DNA from 3 places in the Comamonas odontotermitis genome. Region 2 is predicted to be linked to each of the others. Evidence: predicted binding sites of a transcription regulator. Region 2 holds the regulator's gene; each other region holds the start of a gene.
The links. The regulator LexA, encoded in region 2, represses DNA repair genes until DNA is damaged. The targets are predictions, from matches to a motif close to ACTGTATNNNNATACAGT.
Positions count from the first base shown of each region.

Region 1: the regulator LexA is predicted to act here: its motif matches at 2,908-2,925, upstream of LAD35_RS10055 (putative DNA modification/repair radical SAM protein).
Region 3: the regulator LexA is predicted to act here: its motif matches at 2,559-2,576, upstream of recA (recombinase RecA).

Region 1 is NZ_CP083451.1:2,164,632-2,170,498, forward strand. Features, by position in the region: gene panS (ketopantoate/pantoate/pantothenate transporter PanS) at 1-580, shown strand, start outside; gene LAD35_RS10050 (TIGR03915 family putative DNA repair protein) at 648-1,571, opposite strand; gene LAD35_RS10055 (putative DNA modification/repair radical SAM protein) at 1,574-2,902, opposite strand; gene LAD35_RS10060 (hypothetical protein) at 3,088-4,023, opposite strand; gene LAD35_RS10065 (asparaginase) at 4,238-5,296, shown strand; gene LAD35_RS10070 (aminotransferase class IV) at 5,389-5,867, opposite strand, start outside.
Region 2 is NZ_CP083451.1:2,916,008-2,921,874, forward strand. Features, by position in the region: gene LAD35_RS13500 (hypothetical protein) at 99-287, opposite strand; gene gloA2 (SMU1112c/YaeR family gloxylase I-like metalloprotein) at 459-917, opposite strand; gene LAD35_RS13510 (asparaginase) at 929-1,927, opposite strand; gene lexA (transcriptional repressor LexA) at 2,043-2,771, shown strand; gene LAD35_RS13520 (hypothetical protein) at 2,900-3,436, shown strand; gene LAD35_RS13525 (crotonase/enoyl-CoA hydratase family protein) at 3,742-4,536, opposite strand; gene LAD35_RS13530 (Bug family tripartite tricarboxylate transporter substrate binding protein) at 4,772-5,755, shown strand; gene LAD35_RS13535 (enoyl-CoA hydratase/isomerase family protein) at 5,796-5,867, shown strand, end outside.
Region 3 is NZ_CP083451.1:4,301,395-4,307,261, reverse strand. Features, by position in the region: gene LAD35_RS19750 (response regulator) at 1-677, opposite strand, end outside; gene LAD35_RS19745 (SdiA-regulated domain-containing protein) at 901-1,830, shown strand; gene LAD35_RS19740 (MarR family winged helix-turn-helix transcriptional regulator) at 1,925-2,425, opposite strand; gene recA (recombinase RecA) at 2,624-3,700, shown strand; gene recX (recombination regulator RecX) at 3,803-4,258, shown strand; gene LAD35_RS19725 (Bug family tripartite tricarboxylate transporter substrate binding protein) at 4,356-5,333, shown strand; gene LAD35_RS19720 (porin) at 5,344-5,867, shown strand, end outside.

The DNA.
Region 1 (5,867 bases), 750 kb from region 2:
CAGCGCGCTTTCCACCCTGGTGGGCATTGTGGCTACGCCTCTGCTCGCACGCCTTTATATTTCGGCATCGATCGATGTGCCGGTGAGCGCGCTGCTCATGGAGATTGCGCAGATTGTGCTGCTGCCCATTGGCCTGGGCCTGGTGCTCAACCATTTCTGGCATGCGCAGATCAAACGTGTCGAGCGTCTGTTGCCGCTGGTGTCGATGGTGGCCATTTTGCTGGTGCTCTCGACGGTGGTGGCACTCAGCCGCGACCGCATTGCCACCGTGGGTGGCGTGGTGGTTGCCGGGGTGATTGCACACAACCTGATCGGTTACCTGGGCGGCTACTGGGGCGGGCGCCTGCTGGGTTTTGACAAATCGGTGTGCCGCACGCTGGCCATTGAGGTGGGCATGCAGAATTCCGGCCTGGCAGCCAGCCTGGGGGCCAAGTTCTTCAGCCCCATGGCTGCGCTGCCGGGCGCCATTTTCTCGGTGTGGCACAACATTTCGGGCTCGCTCCTGGCGGGCTACTGGTCGAGCCGCCCCACCGGCACGGCCAATGACCATGTGCGGCGCGAAGACGTGGCCCTACACTGATTGGACCCGGAATTCTGTATAAGAAGTACTTCTGACGCAGAGCTGATAAGCGCTATCCGCTATCAAATCAGGAATCTTCACCAGCGCCAGCAGCCTCGCCTTCACCTGGGTCATCGCCCATCGCGGCCAGCATGTGCCCCGTGCGGCTGCGGGCCGTGGCAACCAGGGCGCTGATCGCCTGGGTTTCGGGCAGGTTCTTCCAGTAGCGGCGCGGCATTTCACGCAGCATGGCCTGCTCCTTGAGGCGCGCGGGGTTGAAGGTGGATTGGTAGTAGGCAAGCCAGAGCGCCTCGCCCGCATCGGGCCCGGGCGCCTGGGCAGCCGTGGCGCCGGGCGCCCATTGCAGGGCGTGCAGATCCCACAGCACGCTGCAATCAGGGCTGAGAATGGCCCAGCGCATATTGGTAAAGCGCCGCATGAAAAAGCCCGAGGCTGCGCGCACGATGTGGTGCTCCGGCTCGAACCAGGCCACGTGCAGCGGCTCGCCGCTCGCATCCTGCGCGGGCCGAAAGCGCACAAATGCGTGCATTTTGTGGATTTCGCGCCCCACGGCATGGGCCAGGCGCTCCAGATCGCGCCAGTCGGCATCCAGCGCGTCGCCTGCCAGTTGGGGCATGCGCTGCACGCGCCACAGCCAGCGGTAGCACAGCGCAAAGCGCGCCGGGTTGCGGTGGCAGCAGGCATCGCGCAGCACGGCCAGTTGTGCCTTGCGGATATGCACGGGCCGGCCAGGGGCTGGCACCAGGAGATCCAGTGCATCAGGTGTCAGCACCCGGTCTTGCGCAGAAGAGAGTTTGCCGTCGGCAAACAGGTCGCCTTCTGCAGCGCGAGTGGCCAGCGTGTCGTTCCACCGCCAGTGAACGCCGTCAGGTGCAGCGCCCAGGGCCAGCAATGCCCGCGCCGCTTGCCGAAAGCCCGCAAAATCATCGGGCGCGTCCAGCAGCACGCTCAGCGCCTGCCCGCTCTCTGCTCCATATGGCGCGGCCCGCATGCTCAGAACAGCGCCATCTGGCCCGCAGCGGTCAGGTGCATGCCGCTGTGCCTGCGCTGCACGGCGCCCTGCGCCATCTGCGCAATCAACTGTTCGCGCAATTGGGCGCTCTCCAGGGCCCCGGGGCGGGGGTGGTAATCGGCCAATTCCACAAAGGCCAGCACCTTGGCGCTGGCCACATGCAGTTGCTGCAGATCGGCCAGGCGCAGGCTGCGCACGCTCCGCGCGGCCAGCAGGCGCTCCACGCTGCGCCCACCCAGGCCGGGCACGCGCAGCAGCCATTCCTTAGGCGCGCGGTTCAGGTTGATGGGGAAATGCTGGCGGTGCGCCAGCGCCCAGGCCAGCTTGGGGTCGATTTCCAGATCCAGCATGCCAGTGGCGCCGGGGGCGATGATCTCTTCGTGCGCAAAGCCATAAAAGCGCATCAGCCAGTCCGCCTGGTACAGGCGGTGTTCGCGGATCAGGGGCGGCGCCTGCAGCGGCAGGTCGGCTGACGCATTCGGTATGGGACTGAACGCCGAGTAGTACACGCGGCGCAGCCGGTGGCCGGTATAGAGCGCGCTGCTGGTGCGCAGTATGACGGCATCGCTTGCGCCATCAGCCCCCACGATCATCTGCGTGCTTTGCCCACCCGGCGCATACCGCGCAGGCCTGGCGCGGCGCGCACGCTGCGCGCCGGGCAGCGACACGGGCTTTTGGGCGGCGTGCGCCTGGCCCTCCTGCCTTGCCTCGTCGATATGTCTGGCGACATCGCCCATGGCCGATGCGATGCCGGAAGCGCTTTTTTCGGGGGCGAGCTGCTGAAGGCCTTGCGAGGTAGGCAGCTCGATATTGATGCTCAGGCGGTCTGCATGGCGCCCGGCGAGCGCCAGCAGTTGGGGGTCTGCATCAGGAATGGTCTTGAGGTGGATGTAGCCGCGAAAATCATGGTCTTCTCGCAGGCTGCGTGCTACTTCCACCAGCTGCTCCATGGTGTAATTGGACGACTGGATGATGCCGCTGGAAAGAAACAGCCCCTCGATGCAGTTGCGGCGGTAGAAATCCAGGGTGAGCGCCACCACTTCGGCCGCCGTGAACCGTGCCCGCTGCACATTGGAGCTTTTGCGGTTGATGCAGTAGCGGCAGTCGTAGATGCAGAAGTTAGTGAGCAGTATCTTGAGCAGCGACACGCAGCGGCCATCTGGCGTGTAACTGTGGCAGATGCCCATGCCTTCTGCCGACCCCATGCCCTTGCCACCCAGCGAGTCGCGCCCCTTGACGCCGCTGGATGCACAGCTGGCGTCGTACTTGGCAGCGTCTGCCAGAATGCGGAGCTTGGCGATGGTTTGCATAGAATACTGTAAATAACAACAGTATTTTATCAAAACCCGGTTGCTACGCAGCAAAGCTGCCCGTGAATAGCCGAATATAGATAAATCAGTCTTCAGCGCTTTGCTGAATTGCGCCCATTGCTATCAAATTGATAGATAAATTACCAATCCCGGGCCCCCCATCGCACCATCACGCACACCACCACTCAGGCCGCCAGTTGGCGAATGCGCTGCTCCCGCCTGGATGGATCATCAGCGCCATCGCCATTGCCAAATAGCCTGTCAAACCACTTTCTCTCGTCCAGCTGCCGCACGTCCATCAGATGCAGATCAGCCGCTGTTTCGGTGCGTGGCAGCAGTACCAGGGCCTCGGTGCCGCGCTGCCACACGGTGTTGGGCAGGTCCTGCATGTGGGCAGCGGAGTGCGGCTCTTGCAGCACGGGCGGGCCAAAACGCTGCTGCACATCGGCCAGCAAGGGGCCGATGGGGACGTCCTTGTATTCCACCGTGATGCTGTCCACCGCCCTGTCGCCCTGTGCGCGCAACTGCGACTCGGTAAAGAGCGGCGCCTCACCCGCTCGCAAGGGACGGATGATGCCAGCGGGCATCTGCTCGGCCACGATGCTGAGCCTTTGATACGGTAAGCCCAGTACATTGCCGTACAGGCCCCATGCGGCTTCTGCCAGCGCCTGGGCGGTTTCCACCGTCGCTGCCTTGCCTGCGGGCCACGTGGCCAGCACCAGTGCCACGGCCCTGGCCCAATCGGGCTCGCCTGCCTTGGCGCGCGCCTGCAGTCTGGCAGCTGCAGAAGCGGCTGCTGGCGATGGTGCCTGGGGATCGGCTACGCCCAGTGCAGCCAGTGCCGCGAGCCACAGGCGGTCTCGCAATTGGCTGGCCTGCATGTCAAGGCCCCAATCCGGCACCACGGCCAGCGCAGGCTGCGCCGTCAGTGCCAGCACCACCGGCAAACCCAGGCACAGTGGCGGCGCCCACTCGGAGCCGTCGGCAGTCTTGCGTGGCAGGGTGAAAAATTGATCGCTGGCCAAGTCTGGCGCCAGGGCGCCACCGCCTTGCGCAGGAGTGCGCGACGCGGCGCCCTCGCTCTCTTTCTGGCAGGCTGCCAGTGCCGGCAACAGGAGCATGCAGCTACTCCATGCCAGCCAGCGCCTGCGTGTCGATGGTTGTATTTGCATTGCCGCGCATTGTAGGGGCCGGTTAAGCGCGCGACAGCATGCGCGGTGCGAAACCACGCGCAGCACCCACAATGCTCCTGCCTGCAGCCCCCATGTGCAAAGCACGCAATGTGCGCACCGTGTGCGGTGCATGCAGGCGATTCACCATACGAGGAGACTGCCCATGCCCCGATTCCGCTTTTCCCTGCTGGCCGCTGCGCTGGCCGGCCAGATGCTCACCGCCCCCGCCTTTGCGCAGGACAAGCCCACTGTGCAGTTCATCGCCACAGGCGGCACGATTGCGATGAAGATCGACCCGGTGAAGAACGCGCCTGTTCCTGCGATTTCGGGTGACGACCTGCTCGCCACCGTACCTGACGTGGGCAAGTACGCGCAGATTCAGGTGAACAACCTCTCGAACGTGCCATCCGACTATATGGACCCGGCGCGCTGGGTGGAACTGACGGCCGCCGTGCAGGCAGCCCTTGCCAAGCCCGAGGTGGCGGGCGTCATCGTCTCGCACGGCACCGACACACTGGAGGAGACCGCCTTCTGGCTGGATGTGACCGTGCAGTCGCCCAAGCCCATCGTGCTGATCGGCGCGCAGCGCAATGCTTCGGTGTCTGATTTTGATGGCCCGCGCAACCTGCTCAACGCCGTGCGCATTGCGGTCGACCCACAATCGCAGAACAAGGGCGCCATGCTGGCCATGAACAACCAGATCAACGCTGCCCGGTATGTGACCAAGACGCACACCGCGAATGTGGAGACTTTCCGCTCTGGTGAATACGGTTTTCTGGGCGAGGTCTACCCCGACCGCGTGGTCTACGGCAACGCGCCCGTGCGCCGCCAGCACATTGCCATTGCGGCGCAGACCATGCCCGAGGTGGAAATCTTCCCCATGTATGGCGGCGCCAACGGCGAAGCGTTGCGACAGGCGGTGGATCGGGGTGTCAAAGGCATCGTCATCGACGCGCTGGGCATGGGCAACATGAACGTGCCCATGCTGAATGCCGCCAAGTACGCCATGGGCAAGGGCGTGCCCGTGGTCGTCACCACCCGCGTGCACAATGGCCGCGTGATGCCCAGCTACGGCTTTGAAGGCGGCGGCAAAACCTCGTACGACGCAGGCGCCATCATGGCCGGTGACCTGAAGGCGCCCAAGGCGCGCATTCTGCTGATGCTGGCTCTGCAATCGGGCCTGAAGGAGCGCGCCCAGCTGCAGGCGCTGTTTGACAAGTAGGCTGGCCCGGCAGTCTCCCCGCTCCTGCCCCGCTCACGTCTGCGCTGGCCGGGCGGGTCATTTGCTGGCTGTTTGGGCCAGCTGGGCAGCTCTCAGCGGCTGTAATCCACCGGGTCGCGGTAGGCCGCCTCGTCATGCATGGCCCAGTAGGCGTCCTGCAGCCGCTGGGTGACGGGGCCAGGGAAACCGGTGAGCGCCACCCCGTCGATCTTGGAGATGGGCATGATGCCACCGGCCGTGGAGGTGATGAACACCTCGTCTGCCGTGCGAAGCGCCTCCTGCGTCACCGGCTGGGCATACGCGGTAATGCCCAGGCGCTGGCACAGCTCCAGCGCCGTCTGGCGCGATATCCCCATCAGAACGCCGCGCGCCGGAGTGCTCACCACCCCGTTCTTGACCATGAAGAGGTTGAAGCCGGGCCCTTCGGCAATGCAGCCCGCGCCATCCACCACGCAACTGGTGTCATGCCCGCCGTCGTAGGCATCGAACAGCGACTGCACCAAATCGAGCCAGTGGTAGTTCTTGACCGTGGGATCCACCGACTCGGGGGCAATGCGCACACGCTGGCTGA
Region 2 (5,867 bases):
CATTAAAATTTTTATCGATGTAGAATATTTTTTAAATTAATAATATTAGAAAATTGATATAGGAAGTTTATTAATAAGAAATCACCGCGAGGATTCGCTCAAAATACCAGCAAGGATTGCGGCGCTTGAAGCCATCGATTCACACGAATGCTGAATCCGCAATACATAAAGGCTGAAGGGAGTGAGAGGTTCAATTCATGGCCGATGACCACGTCTTTTTCGTCCTGCACGATCAGAGACGCCATCTGCTCTGGCCTTGAACGCGCCGCAGCAGTGAATGCAAACAACAGGCTACCGGCTATGCACTGCGCCTGATAGCTCGTCCTCCAAAATCGCTGAGGTGGAACGAAGAGCTTAAGGACACGCTCTTGAGGCGGGCAAACACATCGTTGGTGCAACGTTATGCGCGGGTGCGCCTGGTCTGCTGGGTAGGTACGCTAGCGCTTCGATGCCTACCCTCACCTCTCATAGACTTCCAGCGGCAACCCATCCGGGTCGCTGAAAAAGAAAAACCGCTTGCCTGTCACCTCGTCCAGACGAATCTCTTCGCACATCACACCTTGCGAAACCAGATAAGTGTGCGCAGCCTTCACCGCCTGCACGGCAATGGCGAGGTGGCGCAGGCCGCAGGCCTCGGGCCGGGACACGCGCGGTGGCGGCGATGGAAACGAGAACAGCTCCAGCTGCCCGCCGCCGGGCACGGCAAGATCCAGCTTCCAGGAATCACGGGCAGCGCGGTATTCCTCGGCAATCACCGTGCAACCCAGGGTATGGGTATAGAACGCCTTGGAGCGGGCATAGTCCGATGCAATCAGGGCCACATGGTGCAGGCCGCTGGCCCCCAGAGGATTGCTGATATTTGCTGAAAATTGGCTTGCAGCGCCCAAAGAACAAGCGCCAACAGCTTCCTTTTTCATAGCAAACCCTATCAACGCAAAGCGCCCAGCAAGGCCAGTTGCAGGCTGACGCGTGCTTTGTAAGGGTTGAGTGCCACGGCAAGCTCTGCCCCCAGGTCGGCATGCACCGGCAGCCTGCCGCCGCTGATCACGCCTTCACTGCAACGGCTGCTGCGCCACACGGGCACGCCCTGGCTGCGGGCACGCGCCAGGGCCGGTTGCAACGCTTCGTGCACCGTGCCGTCCCCGGTGGTTGCCACCACCAGGCCTTGTACACCCTGCGCCAGCAGGGCATCCACAGCAGCAGCTCGCGCGCCTGCGTGGCTGGTGATGATTTCTACCCAAGGCCAGGCCTCTGGCGCAGGCAAGCTGGGCACAGCGAGAGATGCCTTGGCAGTCGTCAAGCCGCCGGGCACCTGACCGTCACGCAGGCGCACCCCCTCACTCCCCACCCAGCCGATAGCCCCCTGCTCACCCGATGAGAAGGCCATCAACCGGTGTGGATGCGCTTTTTGCAGCCATTGGGCGCTGTGCAACTCGCCGCCACCCGTGATGGCAACCACTTCTGTCAGCAAGGGCGCACCGGCGGCAGTGCGTGCGGCGGCGGCAAGCACTGCATCCTTGAGGTTTTGGGGGCCGTCCGGCATCAGGGCATTGGCCGGTCGCATGGCGCATGTCAGCACCACAGGCTTGGGCAGGCGCCCCAGACAACTGTGCAGAAACCATGCGGTTTCCTCCAACGTGTCCGTACCATGGGTGATGACGATGCCTGCCACGGCATCGTCGTGCAGTGCCTTGTCGCATGCATGCAACAGCGCCAGCCATACCGTGTCGTCCATGTCCTTGCTATCGATTTGCGCAAGCTGCTGCGCATCCAGGCTGCCACCAGCAGCCTTTTCAATGCCAGGGATCGCTGCCGCCAAGGCTCCGATGGAGAGCTGCGCCGCACGGTATTTACCAGGGTGCTCGGCATCTTCCGCCATACCTGCAATGGTTCCGCCAGTGCCCAGGATCAAAATTTTTTGCTGCAAGGCTTGCCTCTCCGAAAAAACTGGTTAAAAATACAGTTACTGGATTGATGTACAGGTGTTTGAATGCACAGCCCACCGGCAGTGCACCTGGCACCACAGATCACACGGAGATCTTATGCGAGACCACCCCAAACTGACCGCGCGCCAACAAGAAATTCTGGACCTGATCCAGACCGCCATCTCGCGCACCGGTGCTCCCCCTACCCGTGCCGAAATCGCCAGCAAACTGGGCTTCAAATCCGCCAACTCGGCAGAAGACCATTTGAAGGCCCTGGCCCGCAAGGGAGTGATCGAACTGGTCAGCGGTACCTCGCGCGGCATCCGCCTCAACAATGACACGGTGCGCTCCATCAATGCGGCGCGCGGCACGCGGTTTTCTTCGCCGCTGGCCGGCCTCTCCGCAGGGGTTTCCAGCATGGCAGCGAGTGTGGGCCGCATCGTGCAGGAGCTGGCGCCACTGTCGCTACCCCTGATTGGCCGGGTCTCGGCAGGCTCGCCCATTCTGGCGCAGGAGCATGTCGACCAGACCTACAGCGTGGAAGGCAGCCTGTTCCAACAACAGCCCGATTACCTGCTCAAGGTGCGCGGCATGTCCATGCGTGATGCAGGCATCATGGATGGCGACCTGCTCGCTGTCAAATCCACACGCGAAGCGCGAAACGGCCAGATCATCGTGGCCCGGCTGGGAGACGATGTCACCGTCAAGCGCCTGCAGCGCACCAAGGACGGGATCGAGTTGCTGGCTGAAAACCCCGACTACCTGCCCATCGTCGTGCAGCCCGGCGAGCCTTTCGAGATTGAAGGCATCGCCGTTGGCTTGATACGCAACACGATGCTGATGTAGACAGCACGTCTGCCGTAAAAATGTGACCCAGCTTCAGGTAGCGGGCGCCGTGGGAACCATCTCACTGCCCTGAGGTCGGCGTCTGCCATGAGCAATCCTGCTGTCGTTCCCGTACACAAGGAGTCCCTATGCTCGTCGCTGCAGCATTGCGCGCCCTCGCGCCCTTTTCTCTCGTCGCTGGCTCGCCCATCTTCCACATGGTCAGCCGCACCCTGTCCACTCTGCCAGTGCGCCGTGGTCGCAAGGCCCACCGTGGTGCAGCCAATGATGGCCAGCATGCAGCCCAGGTGCACTGCTTTCTGTCTGCATCGTCTGCCGCCCAGCGCAGCACCACAGGACAGATGAGCCTGCTGGACGCCCCGGACGACAAACCTGTCGCTCCGGTGCAAGGCCCTGTTGATCGCCCTATTGACCGTATCCGCCTGCCGCGCAAACCCGCCAGCCGTCGCCGCACCCAGACAACCGCAGAGGCCGCCAGCGATATCTTTCTGTCGGTGCAACGCTGCAGCGCCCAGGCCGCCAATGATGCCTCCATCAAACGCTACTGGGCCAAGCCTGCCAGCCTGCAGCGCGAGCGTGGCATGCGCTGGGCGATGACCGGCTCTATGGCTGATATCTGCGCAGAATTGGAGCGACTGGAACGGCTGGAGCGCCAGCACTGCTGAGAGGCGTTGCACAGCACCCAGGAGCCTGCCAAACGCAGACCAACCGCGACACGAAAAGCCTGCTGGCGGAGTTGCGTTCGCTTGCGCTGCATGGCGTGCGGCCACCCCGCACATGAAGCCGGTTTCGAAATTGCTGCATAACCGGCTCTGCGGCCAGGCCACAAGCTCTGGCTGCACGCCGTTCAGTCGCTCTATACCCAAGAATGTAGACGGCAGCGCAGATGGCCGCATTGAGCGGCCATCTGTTTGCTATTCCTGCTTAATTTGCTGTGCCCGGTATTGCGTATTGCATTTGCCGGGCTGCTTCAACCCTTGAAATCCGGCTTGCGCTTTTCCAGAAAGGCGCTGACCGCTTCGCGGTGATCTGCGGTCTGGTGGGCCAGCGCCTGGTAGGCGGCCGACAGCTCCAGAATGGATGCCAGGCTTTGGTGCATGCCTTCGCGCATGAGCTTTTTCGTCATGCGGGTGACCTGCGGCGGGTTGGCGGCAATTTCCTCCGCCAGCGCGCGGGCAGCAGGCATCAGTTCGTCATGCGGTACCACCTGTGACACCAGTCCCCATTGCAGCGCGGTAGCAGCGTCGATCATGCGGCCGGTCAGCGACAACTCGGCTGCACGCGACATGCCGATCACGCGCGGCAGCAGCCAGGCGCCACCGTCGCCCGGAATGATGCCCACCTTCACAAAGCTCTCGGCAAACTTGGCCTTGTCCGACGCCACACGCAGGTCGCACATGCAGGTCAGATCAAGGCCCGCGCCCACAGCAGGGCCGTTCACGGCGGCAATCGTCGGCACCTCCAGATTGAACAGCGCCAGCGGCAGGCGCTGGATGCCCTGGCGGTAGTCCTCGCGGATGCGCATACCGTCCACGTCGCCAAACGACTGCTCCTGCATGGTCTTGATATCACCACCAGACGAGAATGCCGGGCCCTCGCCCGTCAGGATCACGGCACGCACCGTGCTGTCGGCACGGATTTTCTCGATGGCGGCGAGAAACTCCTCCACCGCCGTGTTACCGGTCAGCGGGTTGCGGCGCTCGGGTTGGCACATGGTCAGGGTGACCACATGGCCGGATTGTTCGTACTTCAAGAATGCGCTCATGGCTTGCTCCTCATGCATCGTTTGCCAGCAAGCATACGGGCAAAGCCACTGTTGCATTACATATCAGCTGAGAGCAATTTGATATTGGACGCGACTGACAAAACGACCTAGTGTGGTTGCAGGTGCAGTAGCCGCTGCGGCCTTCACCACCAAAAGAGCAGACCACTGCCAGCGCTACATCATGCATAGCAGACAGGAGACAAACATCGTGCCCAACAACCATTTTCGGAGCCGTTTGCGGCGCCATTTTCTGCACCGCGCTTTCTGCTTTGCGGCAGGCGCTGCCATTGCCGCAACGGCGCTGCACAGCCAGGCCGCCGATGCCCCGCTGCGCTGGGTGGTGCCCTACCCCGCTGGCGGCGCTGCCGACCAGATTGCCCGCATTGTGGCCCAGGACGTGGGGCAGGCCAGCGGCCAGGCTATCGTCATCGAAAACAAGGGTGGCGCCGCAGGCATGATTGCTGCAGAAACCGTACTGCGCGCCCCCGCCGATGGCCAGACGTTTTTCGTCGGATCGAACGCCCCACTCGTCATCAACAGCGCCATCTACGCCAAGATGAACTACGACCCCGCCAAGGATTTTGTGCCGGTAGCGGGCCTGGGCAAGGCGCCACTGCTGCTCGTCACCCGCAAGGATCTGGGTGTGCAGGACGCCAAGGGTTTGATCGCCAGGGCCCAGCAGGCGCAAAAGGAGGGAAAGACGCTCACGATGGGATCGGCCAGCAGCGGCAACATCACCCATCTGGCAGGCGAATTTGCCAGCGACCGCATGGGCTTCAAGGTAACGCATGTGCCGTTTGCGGGCAGCGCCCCGGCCATCACCAGCATGATGGGCGGCAATGTGGACATCATGTTCGACGCCCTACCCTCGTCGATGCAGCAGGCCATCAGCGGCCGCATTGTGCCGCTGGCGGTGCTGGATAACCAGCGGTTTCCGCAGATACCGAATGTGCCCACACTGGCCGAGCTGGGCTTTGCGGGCACCGAGGCAAGTGCCTGGTTCGGCCTGGTGGCACGCCAGGGCACACCGCAGGCCGCCATCGACCGGATGAACCAGGCTGTCAACCAGTCGCTCGCCAAGCCCGATGTGCAGGAGAAGCTGCGTCGCATAGGTGCCCAGCCGATTGCCGGAAGCGCCACAGAATGGGGCCAGTTCATCACCGCCGAGCGCGAGCGCTGGATTCCCGTTGCCAAGCGCCTCGACATCAAGGCGGAATGAGCCTGCACACCGCAGCCGTTTTTTCTCTCCAAGCCACGCCATGACATCCTTGACCCTCACCATGCACGGCAGTACTGCCGTGCTGACCATGAACCGCCCCGAAGCCCGCAAT
Region 3 (5,867 bases), 1.4 Mb from region 2:
GCCGCAGGCTGGATCTTTTCGAGGCAATAGCCCAGGCCGCGCACGGTGGCAATGCGTACCGGGCCCTTCTCGATTTTCTTGCGCAGGCGGTGGATGTACACCTCGATGGCATTGGTGCTGACTTCTTCTCCCCATTCACACAGGCGCTCGACCAACTGGTCCTTGCTGACGAGGCGGCCGCTGCGCTGCAGCAACACCTCCAGCAGGCCCAGCTCGCGCGCGGACAACTCCAGCATCCGGCCTTCCAGCGTGGCGACGCGCCCCGCCTGGTCGTATTCCAGCGGTCCGTGCTGGATCAGGGTGGTGCTCATGCCTGCGCTGCGGCGCGTGAGAGCCCGCACGCGCGCTTCCAGCTCCGACAGCGCAAAGGGCTTGGCCATGTAGTCGTCGGCCCCCAGATCAAGGCCTTGTACGCGCTCGTCCACGCTTTCGGCGGCGGTGAGAATCAGCACGGGTATCGCAGATCCGCGCGCGCGCAGCCTTTTGAGTACTTCCAGCCCGTGCATCTTGGGCAGGCCCAGGTCGAGGATCAGCAGGTCAAACTCGTTGTTGGCCATCAGTGCGGCATCGGCTTCGGTGCCAGTGGCCACGTGGTCCACCACAGCGCCCGAGTTGCGCAGACTGCGCAGCAGGCCGTCGGCCAGCACCTGGTCGTCTTCGGCAATCAGAATTCGCATGGGGTCTCCTGTTGGTATGCGCTGTGCGCTGTTTCGGTTGATTCTAGAGCCTGTTGATGCCGTGTATGGCGATTGGCCGGGCGTGGCGCTGTGCCTGCAGGTGAGCGAGCGTGCATGACCGCGTCACAAAAATGCCGCACGGCATCGCGTACCATGCGCGTACGCGTTTTCAGCCCCGGCATGGTGCCCTGGCGCACAGGCGTGTTCAACCAGACAGGGCAGAATGAAACGGGATACCCAGGTGTTGGGGTGGCGGTTGCGCCGCCGCCGGATAGCGGCGGTCATGGCCTTGCTGGCGCTGGTTGCGATCTGTCTGCACCTGAACACCATGCGCCTGCCCTGGCACGGTGCAATCGCAGCAGAGCGTGCTGCTCCGGCTGCGAACGCGCAGCTGGCGCGTTACCACGCAACAGAGCAGGCCAAACCGGTCATCGGCATTCGCGACAACCTCTCGGGTCTGACCTACAGCCCGCACACCCATACCCTCTTTGCCGTAATCAACCGCCCGCCCAGCGTGGCCGAGTTGAACACCAAGGGCGAACTGCTGCGCCTCATGCCCCTGGAAGGCGCCGATGACCCTGAAGGGGTTGCCCATATCGATGGCAACTGGTTCGCCATTGCGGACGAACGCCGCAACCGCATCCACTGGGTGGAGATCGTGCCGGAAGGCCGCAAGGTGGTGCTGAGCCAGACCCAGTCTCTGGCATTGGGCGATACGGAGATCAAGAACTTCGGAGTGGAAGGCCTGAGCTGGGACGGGCAGCGCCGGCAACTCGTTGCAGTGACGGAAAAATGGCCCATGCAGGTATTGCGCATCAGTCTGCCCGCCTTCGCTCCCGGTACTGGCGCTTCGCCCTCCGTGACTGTCAATTCGTGGGAGCCTGCCGACCCCACCGGTCTGCCCACCACCGATCTGGCGTCGGTTGAAGTCGATCCCCGCACGGGCAATCTGCTGCTGCTGGGAGAGGAGTCGTCGGTGCTGTACGAATACGACCGCAATGGCGATCTGGCCGGCCTGATGCCGCTGTGGGCAGGCGAAAGCGGGCTGGAGCGCACCATTCCCCAGCCTGAAGGCGTGGCCATGGATGGCTCTGGCGTGCTGTACCTGGTCTCTGAGCCGAATCTCTTCTATCGCTTCGAAAAACGGAGCTAATAGCGCTTGCTGGATAAGCGCTTCGGACTCATCCCGATTGCACTCCAACGCGGCTGCGTAGAGATCGTAAACACGCTCTTAGAGCCGCTTTTGATCAAAAAATCTGTTCATCGCTGCCGCAATACGCCTCCAGCCCCAGTTTCACCACCGTCGCCACTTCGTCGCCCACCTCGGTGCGGAACTCGGCCTCTGCCTGTGTTACTGCGCGCTCGAAAGCCTGCAGCCACAGCAGGCCGGAGCCGGTAAAGCGCACGATGCGGGCCCGTGCGTCACGCGGATCGCTCTCGCGCGTCACCAATCCCCAGGCTTCGCACTGATCCACCAGGTTGGCCATGGCCTGCTTGCTCATGCCAGCGCGCTCGGCCAGGTTGGTCAGGCGGTCACCGGCCAGCGCCAGGTGCCGGGTAATGTGGATATGGGCGGCGCTCACCTGGTCGCGCGCTGCCAGGTTCGACAGGGCAAGCGGTACCGCTTCGTCCTGTGCCATCAGCTGCAGCACGCGGGCATCGAAGCGGCGCATGGCATGGCCCAGAAGGCGGCCCAGGTGCGTCAGGCGCCAGCTGTCGTCAGGCAGGTGGGGAAGAAGAATGGGCATGGGTCCTTGAAAACAAAGGGCTTTTTCGCCAGATCACGTCGGTGTCGGTATTTTATATATAGTCAACTAAACTGACTAAAAAAATGATTTTATAAAATATACCAATCCCATAAACTACTGTTCAAGCATCCAGTCTGTATATGCAAACAGCTGGATAGAAATCCATACGACATGACTCTTAAACGCAAGGACAAATCCATGAACGCCACCGCTACCAAGCCAGAAGCCAATACCGAAAAAGCCAAAGCCCTGGCTGCGGCGCTTGCCCAGATCGAAAAGCAGTTCGGCAAGGGCACGATCATGAAGTTGGGAGAGGGCGAGGCGATTGAGGATATCCAGGTTGTCTCCACCGGCTCGCTGGGGCTCGACATTGCCCTGGGCGTAGGCGGCCTGCCGCGTGGCCGTGTGATCGAGATCTACGGCCCTGAATCGTCCGGCAAGACCACGCTGACGCTGCAGGTGATTGCCGAAATGCAAAAACTGGGCGGTACCTGTGCCTTCATCGACGCCGAGCACGCGCTCGATACCAGCTATGCGCAAAAGCTGGGCGTGAACCTGCCGGACATACTGATCAGCCAGCCCGATACCGGCGAGCAGGCGCTGGAGATCGTGGACAGCCTGGTGCGCTCGGGCGCCGTTGACCTGATCGTGGTGGACTCGGTCGCCGCCCTGACGCCCAAGGCTGAAATCGAAGGCGAAATGGGCGACCAGTTGCCCGGCCTGCAGGCGCGCCTGATGAGCCAGGCGCTGCGCAAGCTGACCGCCACCATCAAGAAGACCAACTGCACGGTCATCTTCATCAACCAGATCCGCATGAAGATCGGTGTGATGTTCGGCAGCCCCGAAACCACGACGGGCGGCAACGCGCTCAAGTTCTACGCCTCGGTGCGTCTCGATATCCGTCGCACCGGCACCATCAAGAAGGGTGACGAAGCCATCGGTAATGAAACCAAGGTGAAGGTTGTCAAGAACAAGGTTTCGCCTCCGTTCAAGACCGCCGAGTTCGACATCCTCTTTGGCGAAGGCATCTCGCGCGAAGGCGAAATCCTCGACATGGGCGTCAATGCCCGCATCATCGAGAAAAGCGGCGCCTGGTATGCCTACAACGGAGAGAAGATCGGCCAGGGCCGCGACAACTCGCGCGAATTCCTGCGCGAGAATCCCGACCTCGCCATCGAGATCGAGAACAAGGTGCGCGAAAGCCTGAACATCTCGCTGCGCCCCGCCGAAGACGGCGTGATCGCAGGCCCCGATGCCGATGGAGAGGCTGCCTGACCCGGGCTCGCCATCCATTGGATTCAGTAAAAATAGCTGTCTGCGCACAGTAGATGTGCGCGGGCAGCTATTTGTTTTATAGCAATTCGGGTGTCATTCGGAATGTCGTTTGCCAAACTCTCCCTCCAAGGCCGCGCACTGCGCTATCTGGCGCAGCGCGAGCACTCGCGTGCCGAACTGGTGACCAAACTCAGCCCGCACCTGGAAGAGGGCGATGATCTGAATGCCGTGCTCGATGCGCTCGAAGCCAAGGGCTTCATCAGCGCCGAGCGACTGGTGGAGAGCGTGCTCCATACCAAGGCGGCGCGCTTCGGCGCCAATCGCGTGGCGCAGGAGTTGCGCCACAAGGGTGTGGATGCCGAGCTGATTGCCGACGCCATGGATCGCCTGCGGGGCACCGAGCTGCAGCGGGCCTGCGAAGTCTGGCGGCGCCGCTTTGGCGAGCAGCCTTCCACGCCGCAGGAGCGGGCAAAACAGATGCGTTTTCTGGCCAGCCGCGGTTTTGGCGGAGAGGTGGTGCGCAAGGTGCTGGATGGAGCCGGGGAAGAGGGCCTGTAGCGTAGCCATGCCGAACAGGCATATCTGCTAGCCGCTCGAAGGCAGTGCTCAGCAGCATCGATTTTGGCCACAGTGTGGGCTCTACAGGAGACTTCACATGCAAAGACGACAGTTTGTCAGCGCCCTGCTGGCATTGGGAGCCATGCCGTTGGCGGCAGGTGCCCAGCCATCATTTTCTTCCAAGCCCATCCGCATCATGGTGCCCTTCGGCCCGGGAGGCGTAGCCGACCTCACCGTGCGCATCGTGGCGCAGAAAATGACCGAGCTGCTCGGCGGCCAGCCCATCATCGTGGACAACAAGCCGGGTGCGGGCGGCGTGGTGGCTGCCGAGCAGGTGGTGCGAGCCGCGCCCGATGGCCTTACGCTGCTGCTCATGTCGAATGCCAACGCGGTTGCAGAGGGGCTGTTCAAGTCGCTTTCGTACAACGCGGCCAAGGACTTTGCACCGATCTCCACGCTGGGCTATTTTGATCTGGCCGTGCTGGTGCCGCAGGACAGTCCGATCCGTTCGCTGCAGGATCTCGTCGCCCAGGCCAAGGCGCGGCCTGGCAAGCTCAATATCGGCACCATCAATATGGGCAGCACGCAGCACCTGGCGGCAGAGCTGCTCAAGACCACGCTGGGCATCGATGTGCAGATCGTGCCTTTCAATGGCTCGCCCGCCGTGCTCAACGCGCTGCGTGGCAAGCAGGTGGATGCGGCCGTTGAAATTCTCGCGCCGGTGATGGCACAGGTCAGCAGCAAGGTACTGCGGGCACTGGCCGTCATGGGTGACAAGCGCGCGGCCGGGCTGCCGCAGGTTCCCACCGTGGCCGAGAGCGATGCGGCGGCCAAGGGCTTCAGCGTGGCCTCGTGGAATGCGCTGGCCGCGCCGGCAAAGACGCCTCAGGCCGTCATCGCGCGGCTCAGCCAGGCGGCGAATGCGGCGCTGGCCTTGCCCGACGTGAAGCAACGCCTGCAAGACCTGGGTGTTGAGGCGCGGGGCAGCACCGCCGAGCAGCAGGCGGCGCTGTTGAACAGCGAAATCCAGCGCTGGGGTGCCGTGATCCAGCGTGCCGGCATTCCAAAGCAGTAAGGGCCTACCCATGCAAACTTCATTTTCTGCATATGCCGCCGCCGTGGCCCTGGTGGCTGGCGGCACCATGGCTGTTCATGCGCCTACCCGGGCTGCCGACGGCAGCAGCGTGCAGCTGTACGGCCTGGTGGATGCCTATGTCGGCTCCATGCGGCGCAGCGACCAGTTGGCCCGCACCCTGGTGGTCAACAGCAATGGCATGACCACGTCCTACTGGGGCCTGCGCGGCAGCGAAGACCTCGGAGGCGGTCTCAAGGCCTTGTTCACGCTGGAGAGCTTTTTTCAGACCGACAGCGGATCGAACGGACGCAACAGCGCCGATCCTTTTCTGTCGCGCAACGCCTGGGTAGGGCTTGCGGGCGGTTTTGGGCAAGTGACTGCCGGGCGGCAGACCAACCGGCTGTTCGTGGCCAGCGGCCAGTTCGATCCATTCGGCGGCTCGCTGCAGTTCTCTCCCATCATGCTCCAGACCTGGCAGGTGGCATACGACCGCGCGGTGCTGGGCGACAGCGTGTGGAACAACACCGTGCAATA